Regions from separate parts of the Candidatus Enterococcus mangumiae genome, predicted to be linked through region 1. Evidence: predicted binding sites of a transcription regulator. Region 1 holds the regulator's gene; the other holds the start of a gene.

Region 1 (4,452 bases):
CTGCATTTGATTCAGCATCTTTTACCATACGTTCGATTTCTTCGTCTGTTAAACCTGAAGAAGATTTGATCGTGATTTTTTGTTCTTTTTGTGTACCTAGATCTTTTGCAGATACATTCACGATACCATTTTTATCAATATCAAATGTTACTTCGATTTGTGGGATACCACGTGGTGCAGCTGGAATATCTGTCAATTGGAAGCGACCTAATGTTTTGTTGTCCGCAGCCATTGGGCGTTCCCCTTGCAATACATGAATATCTACAGCAGGTTGATTATCCGCAGCTGTTGAGAACACTTGTGACTTACTTGTTGGGATCGTTGTATTACGATCGATCAATTTTGTAAATACGCCACCCATTGTTTCAATACCTAAAGATAAAGGTGTTACGTCTAGTAAAACAACGTCTTTCACATCACCAGTGATAACGCCACCTTGGATCGCAGCACCCATTGCTACAACTTCATCTGGGTTTACTGATTTATTTGGTTCTTTACCTGTTTCTTTTCTTACAGCTTCAACAACTGCAGGAATACGAGTTGAACCACCAACTAGAATAACTTCATCGATTTCTGATTGAGATAGACCAGCATCTTTCAATGCTTGACGTACAGGAACTTTTGTACGTTCTACTAGATCAGCTGTCAATTCATCAAATTTCGCACGAGTCAATGTCATTTCTAAATGCAATGGACCTGCATCGCCTGCTGTGATAAATGGCAAGCTGATTTGAGTACTTGAAACACCTGAAAGATCTTTTTTCGCTTTTTCAGCAGCATCTTTCAAACGTTGTAAAGCCATTTTATCTTGACCTAGATCAATGCCGTTTTCTTTTTTGAATTCAGCAACCATGTGATCGATGATTTTGTTGTCAAAGTCATCCCCACCTAAATGGTTGTCTCCAGCAGTAGATAATACATCGAATACGCCATCACCTAATTCAAGGATCGATACGTCAAATGTACCACCACCAAGGTCAAATACTAAGATTTTTTCATCGCGGTCAGTTTTATCTAAACCATAAGCAAGTGCTGCCGCAGTTGGTTCGTTAACGATACGTTCTACTTCTAATCCAGCGATTTTACCAGCGTCTTTTGTTGCTTGACGTTGTGCATCATTGAAGTAAGCAGGAACAGTGATAACTGCTTTTTCTACTTTTTCACCTAGATAGTCTTCGGCAAAACCTTTGATGTATTGTAAGATCATTGCTGAGATTTCTTGAGGTGTATATGATTTACCTTCAACATCTACTTTATAACCAGCTTCACCGATGTGGCGTTTGATTGAAGAAATCGTGTTAGGGTTTGTCACTGCTTGACGTTTTGCTACTTCCCCTACTTGGATCTCACCATTTTTAAATGACACAACAGAAGGTGTTGTACGATTTCCTTCTGGGTTTGCAATGATTTTTGCTTCGTTTCCTTCTAATACAGCTACTGCTGAGTTTGTTGTACCTAAGTCAATACCGATAATTTTACTCATAATAAACGTCTCCTTATCTTATTACAAAGTTGTTTGTTTCTATTCCATCATGACTTTATTGTGCGACGATGACCATTGTTGGTCTCAATACGCGGTCATGTAATTTATATCCTTCTTGTAGCACTTCAACGATCGTATCAGCCGGTAAATCATCCGTTGCCGGTACCGTTTGAACTGCTTGATGCAATGTCGGGTCAAAAGGTTCTCCTTTTGCAGGGATTTTTTCGATCCCTTCTTCCTTCAACGCATGTTTTAAACTTTCAAGTACCATCTCGACACCTTTTTTCAAGCTTGCGCCTTGTTCATCCGAAACTTCTGTCGCTAATGCACGTTCCAAGTTGTCGATCGAAGGTAACAATTTTTTCGCTAAATCTTGTGAGCGGTATTTTTGCAGTTGCTCACGTTCGTTTTTACCACGATTCGCCATATTAGCGATTTCTGCTCGTGCACGTAAAAACTTATCTTCCATTTCATCAAATTCAGCTTGGAGATTCGCAAGTTCGTTTATTTCTTCCTCTTCTGAAACTTCAACTTCTTCTGTTTCTGGATCAACCTGCGTATCATTCAATTCCTGATCTAATTCTTCCTGGTTTTCTTTCATGATGCAGTCTTCCTTTCCTTATTCAGTCAGATGCTTGATCGCTCAGTTCGAAAAAGAACGATCAGTCACTTTTTCGATTGTTAAAAATCCGAACGGTCAAGCGTGCGGTAATAATCAGCAAGCTTGTACGCCAATTCTTTTCGATAGACATCCACGAGGCCTAACATTTTTGAATAAGGCATACTAGTTGGTCCGAGCAATGCAATCGTCCCACGTCCATGGCCAACGATTTCGTAACTCGCTTGGATCATACTCATATTTTGCAATAGATCATTGCCTAACTCCGAACCGATCTTGATGTGTATCTTACTATCCATCGGTACGATCATCTGTGTCAGTTCGTAAGTATCTGTCATAAATGAAAACATTGACTTGAACTGATCCACATCTTGCAGTGGTTCATAATTTAGCAGATTCATTTGGCCACTTACATAAACTTTATCTTCAAACGCATGACTCAAAACTGTGTCGAAGAGATTAGACATCCCTTCTGTCGTTTGGAAATACTTATGTAAGATCATCGGAATCTCCGTACGCAACTTATTGTATACGGTCACTAACGGGTCACCGACCAAACGATCATTGACAATACGAACCATCTTCTCTAAGTCCTGACTACCTAAGTTTTCAGGAAGAGTAAAAACCTGACTTTCCACATTTCCATTGTCTGTCACCACGATCGCAATGACCTGACGACTATTCAATGGTACGATGCGAAAACCGGTCAAACGGCGATCTTTAATCTCGGGTCCTAACGAAAAAGTAGTGTAACTAGTCAACTCAGATAAGATCTCAGCTGATTGCTTGATGATTTCGTTGATTTCATGGAATTCCTTGTTTAAAGACTGTCGAATTTGGTGCAAATCATCATTTGCTACACGAGCAGGTCGTAAGAGATGATCCACATAGTAACGATAACCCAGCGCAGACGGTATACGTCCAGATGAAGAGTGTGTCTTCAATAAAAGACCCTCATCCTCTAAAGCCTTCATATCATTACGGATCGTCGCTGGACTTGCCTCGACTCCTTCCGCCATTAACGTTTTGGAACCAACGGGCACCCCACTACTCGTATAGTTTTGGATGATCAGACGTAAAATATCACTTTGTCGCTGTGTCAACATCTTTCTCACCTCTCATTAGCACTCTTATCTTCTAAGTGCTAACCCACTTATAAATATAGCAAGAAGACCAAAAAGTGTCAAGGAAAAGAACCCACTTTTTTAGCACTCTAACATACAGAGTGCTAACCAATTAATGATTGACTCAAATCCCCTTAAAATCAAGCTTTCTCTCCGTAAAACACTTAGTAAATTTGTTTTTTTATCTATCGGTTATAAAAAATTTAAACAATCAATTAAACACTCGGCAACTCTTTATCCAATAAAAACCGCTCGAATACATTATTCCCCAAAAAAGTTCCCTTTTGTGTCAAATACACTCGATCCTTTTCATTCACTAATAGATCTTCCTCCACTAATTCGTCAAGGACAGATTGATACAACGATTCAAGCGATTGGCCATAACGTGCTAAAAAGTGTTGCTTTTCAATGCCCACTTTTTTTCTTAGCCCAAGAAACATCTCTTCTTCGATTTGATTCTTTCGTGACAACTCTTCTTTTTCCAAAACAGGCAATTCACCTTCACGTAACGGACGTAAATAATGTTGGATCGGCCCCTTGTTGCGATACCGAGTATGGTCCAAATAACCACTTGCTCCTGCACCAAATCCGAAGTAATGGTCATTATTCCAATACATCAAATTATGTTGCGATTCGTGACCAGCTAAGCCAAAGTTGCTGATTTCATATTGATGACGTTGATGTTTCTCCATCGCCTCGATCGTTTCTTCAAACATCCGAGTCTCCGTCTCTTGATCCGGCAGCTGCAATCTCCCTTGCCGAACCCAATTCATGAACATCGTTTTGTTCTCTAAAATCAATGAATATAAGGAATAGTGTGGCAAGTCTAGTGCTAATGCCCGCTCCAATGTATCACGATAGCCTTCTAACGTCTGTCCAGGCAACGCATAAATCAAATCAATGCTGACATTCGAGAAATTTTCCGCCTCTAAAAAACGCATCGTTTCATAGACATCTTCTGCCGTATGCTTTCGCCCAATCTTTTTTAATAAACGATTATCAAACGTTTGGACACCCATTGATAAACGATTTACTCCGTAATTCTTCATAACTTGTAACTTTTCTCTCGTCAAATCACCCGGATTCGCTTCAACCGTAAATTCTTTTCCTTCATTAAAAGGTAAAATCTCTCTTGCGCCAGACAGTAACCGATCTAGCTGCTTCGCCGATAACGAAGTCGGTGTCCCACCACCAACATACAAAGTCTCCAACTCATTGAATGGACG
Region 2 (4,452 bases), 860 kb from region 1:
TATATGCGAAATAAATAGACAAAAAAACTGACAAATTAAAGCGTCATTCTATCGATTTATTACTTAAAAGATTTGTATTAGATGATAATTATCCCGCATTTAAAATACCAATCGCTTGTGACTTTATAACGAATAATCACAAAAAAAGATCTATCTATTTTCACACAATAGATAAATCTTTTTTTCTTATTATATCTAAAGATTATTTCTCCAGTGATAATCAGACTCGATTTTAAATTCAAATGAGGAAAAATTTAGATAATCTTTTTCTTTTCGTTTACTTGCTCATACCACTTTTCAGCTTCTTTTTTGTGTTCTACATAGTCATCGGCAATCAAATATTTTAATCTTTCTTCTAACCTTTCAGCTACTTCTTTTTTTAATACATGTTTTCTAGTTCTAACTATCGATTTATAAAACGCATAAGGTTCAGCGACTAATCGGAATAATACATCTTGTTGCTCAGATAGAATTTCACCTTTTTCTAGTCTTGAAATAGTTGCATGACTAATTGCTAAAAGTTTACTGAGATCTCTTTGACTAAGACCATAAGTTTTACGAATTGCCTTTATTTCTTTATAAGTCAATAAACCTTTGATTTCACAATATTTTTCATAATCAGATAAATAATTTAAATCATAATTATCAAATGGTTCAAACATTTCTCCGCACTTATCACACTTATAATATGTGTGTGTATTTTTAAAATCTAATTCTTTCACCGTCGTATACTCTACAAGCGTCGTCCTAGTAAAACTTGAATCAATACCACACGCTTCGCAAAAATAATTATTCACTTTACTACACCCTTCTCAAATGATAAATACAAGGCATAGTTGCCTCATGAAAAGAAAGACATTTCATTCCTTTATAAGATTTGATTTTTATGTAAAATTCGATTTCATTTATGTACTTCCCAAACTCCCATATATCCCCTGGTGTTCCATTATAATCACATACTGGACCATTCAAAAAATCTTTGTAAGACAAATTATCGCAAAGGTACTCAAAAAAGATGGTTGGTGTCCATCCAAAACTTCTCAAGTAATCAATTTTTTGATTTCTTCTTCTGATGAACTGAAAATTTCCTGCGATATACTCTCTTTTTTAATTCTTGTAAGAATTTTTCTACTGTGTACTTTTTCTTAACGAGCATCAAATCAGTATTTGCCATTCTGAACCTCCTCCACAAGAGATAATTTGTTATCGTACAGTAACATCTTTTCATATATTAAACCATGCATGGTAATATAAAGCAATCCTAAAACCTAAATTTTTGCCCATAAAGATACCAAATTTGTAATAGCCTTGCTTAGCAAAAAAAATCGACCTATTAGAGTCAAGAGCTGACTCTAGCAGGTCGATACAATATGATGTTTTTACCAGTACTCCTACATCATGCCGCCCATCATTGATGGGTCCATTGCAGGTGCAGCAGGTGCTGCTGGTTCTGGTTTGTCTGCAACAACTGCTTCAGTTGTTAACAGTAATGCAGAAACAGATGCTGCATTTTGTAATGCTGAACGAGTTACTTTTGTTGGGTCTACGATTCCGGCTTCCACCATGTTTACCCATTCACCAGTTGCTGCATTGAATCCTGTTCCTAAATCAACATTTTTCAATTTATCAACGATGACTGATCCTTCATAACCAGCATTTTCAGCAATTTGACGAATTGGTTCTTCTAACGCACGAGTAACGATCTTGATTCCTGTTGCTACGTCGCCTTCTGCTTCGATTGCTGCTACTTTGTTGATCACGTTCACTAATGCTGTACCACCACCAGAGACCATACCTTCTTCAACGGCAGCACGAGTAGCGTTCAACGCGTCCTCAATACGTAGTTTCAATTCTTTTAATTCTGTTTCAGTTGCTGCTCCGACTTTCACGACAGCTACTCCGCCAGCAAGTTTTGCTAAGCGTTCTTGTAATTTTTCACGGTCAAAGTCTGAAGTTGTTTCAGCGATTTGGTTTTTGATCAATTGAACACGTGCATCGATGGCTGTTTTATCGCCTGAACCTTCAACGATCGTTGTGTTGTCTTTATCCACAACTACTTTTGAAGCATTCCCTAAGTTTTCGATTGTTGCATCTTTCAATTCTAGCCCTAAATCATCAGTGATCACTGTTCCACCAGTCAAGACAGCAATATCTTCTAACATTGCTTTACGACGGTCACCAAATCCTGGTGCTTTTACAGCTACAACGTTGAATGTACCACGGATTTTGTTCAATACCAATGTTGGTAAAGCTTCTCCGTCTACATCATCGGCAATGATCAATAAAGGTCGTGATTGTTGTAAGATTTGTTCTAATAAAGGTAAGATATCTTGGATATTTGAAATTTTCTTGTCAGTGATCAACAAGTATGGATTTTCTAAAACAGCTTCCATTTTGTCGTTGTCTGTTACCATATATTGTGATAAGTAACCACGGTCAAATTGCATACCTTCTACGACATCTAATTCTGTTTCGATCCCTTTAGATTCTTCGATTGTGATAACACCGTCGTTGCCGACTTTTTCCATTGCATCTGCAATCAAACGACCTACTTGTTCTGAACCAGAAGAAACAGCCGCAACTTGTGCAATTGCTTCTTTTGAATCAACCACAGTTGAGATGTTGTGTAATTCTTCGACTGCTGATTTAGTTGCTAATTCGATCCCACGACGAATGCCTAATGGGTTCGCACCAGCTGTTACGTTTTTCAAGCCTTCACGAACAATTGCTTGTGTCAATACAGTCGCAGTTGTTGTACCGTCACCAGCGATATCATTTGTTTTAGATGCAACTTCTGAGACAAGTTTTGCACCCATGTTTTCAAAATGATCTTCTAATTCGATTTCTTTTGCAATTGTCACACCATCGTTTGTGATCAATGGAGAGCCATATGATTTTTCTAAAACGACATTGCGGCCTTTTGGTCCTAATGTCACTTTTACTGTATCCGCTAATTTATCTACACCACGTAACATTGCTGCACGTGCATCTTCTGCAAATTTCAATTCTTTTGCCATTTTTTCGTCACCTCATCAATTATTTTTGTTTCGTAATTACTCAACAATCGCCATGATATCTTTTCCAGAGACGATCAAATATTCTGTTCCTTCGAATTTCACTTCTGTACCGGCATATTTTTCAAACATTACTTGGTCGCCTGCTTTGACAGCTGTAGGAACTTTTTCACCGTTTTCTAGCAAACGTCCCTCACCCACTGCTACAACTGTTCCAGTTTGAGGTTTCTCTTTCGCTGATGAAGCTAAAACGATTCCTCCAACAGTTTTTTCTTCTTCTTGCGCGACTTCAATGATGACGCGATCACCTAATGGTTTTAACACGATAAATCCCTCCGATAACTCTTTTTTTGAATCCATTAGCACTCTATCACATCGAGTGCTAACCTACATTTTTAATAATACTCATTCTCCTATTCATTTGCAAGCTTTTTAAATCATAGAAAAAAATTTTTTTTACTAGGTTGTGAGAAAGCCGTCCAGCTCCAAGTATTAAGGCAAAATGTGGGAAAATAGCTCCCCATATTTTTTCACGTTTTGACTTAATATTGAAGGAGCTGGCTTTCGAACACCGTTTATCAAGGTTGTGAGAAAAGCGTTTTGACCTGAGCAGTAAGCTGGAAAATCAGAAAATAGCTTCTCATATTTTTTGATTTTTCAGCTTAATGTTGAAGGTCAGCTTTGCGAACACCGTTTATCAAGGTTGTGAAAGAAGCGCTCAGCACTGAGTAATAAGACAGAAAAATCGAAAATGGCTTTTTCATTTTTGATTTTTTTGGCTTATTATTGAAGTGTTGCTTCTTGAACACCGTTTATCACAGGTTGTGAGAAAGCCGTTCAGCTCCAAGTATTAAGGCAGAACGCGGGAAAATAGCTTCTCATATTTTTTCAAGTTTTGACTTACTATTGAAGGAGCTGGCTTGGGAACACTGCTGATCAAACTTCTAAAAAATCGATCAGTACTATCTAATCAGAGAAATAATCCGATATGGTATAATGAAAAATAGATAAAGTTTAGTAACATATATTTTCATTGAATCACTAAAGTTCGAGGAAAAGTTACTTCAGCTATATTTAATTCGAGCAAGGAAGATGACTACACTTGGTTATCCACTTGTCTCAAGGAGGTTTTTTATGTCATTAAAAAAATACAGCTTTTTTAGCATTTTTTGTTACGGTCTAGTATTTGTTTCACCTTTGCTTTTGACATCGGTTGGACTTGTCAATTCAACATCGGGTTTGATCAATGCAACAACGATCACCTATATTTTGGGTGCAGTGATTCTATGGTTCTTGTACTACAAGCATAAAGAACCGATTGATATCGAAGCAAAAGTACCTGTCGCTTCTCGCTCAAAAATCTTCCTATATGGAATCATCGGTATCTTTATTGCTCTGATTTTACAAAGTATCGCCGTGATGATCGAGAGCTTTTTTT

The links. Region 1 encodes HrcA, which represses chaperone genes, less so after heat shock. Its sites were predicted from a motif close to TTAGCACTCNNNNNNNNNGAGTGCTAA; they were not measured.
Positions count from the first base shown of each region.
Region 2: a site for HrcA is predicted at 3,374-3,400, ahead of groES (co-chaperone GroES). Genes of this name have one in related genera too.

Region 1 is NZ_CP147250.1:3,038,939-3,043,390, forward strand. It holds gene dnaK (molecular chaperone DnaK) at 1-1,483, opposite strand, end outside; gene grpE (nucleotide exchange factor GrpE) at 1,539-2,084, opposite strand; gene hrcA (heat-inducible transcriptional repressor HrcA) at 2,165-3,208, opposite strand; gene hemW (radical SAM family heme chaperone HemW) at 3,442-4,452, opposite strand, start outside.
Region 2 is NZ_CP147250.1:628,796-633,247, forward strand. It holds gene DOK79_RS03135 (type II TA system antitoxin MqsA family protein) at 255-722, opposite strand; gene DOK79_RS03140 (hypothetical protein) at 1,049-1,174, opposite strand; gene groL (chaperonin GroEL) at 1,392-3,017, opposite strand; gene groES (co-chaperone GroES) at 3,054-3,338, opposite strand; gene DOK79_RS03155 (CPBP family intramembrane glutamic endopeptidase) at 4,149-4,452, shown strand, end outside.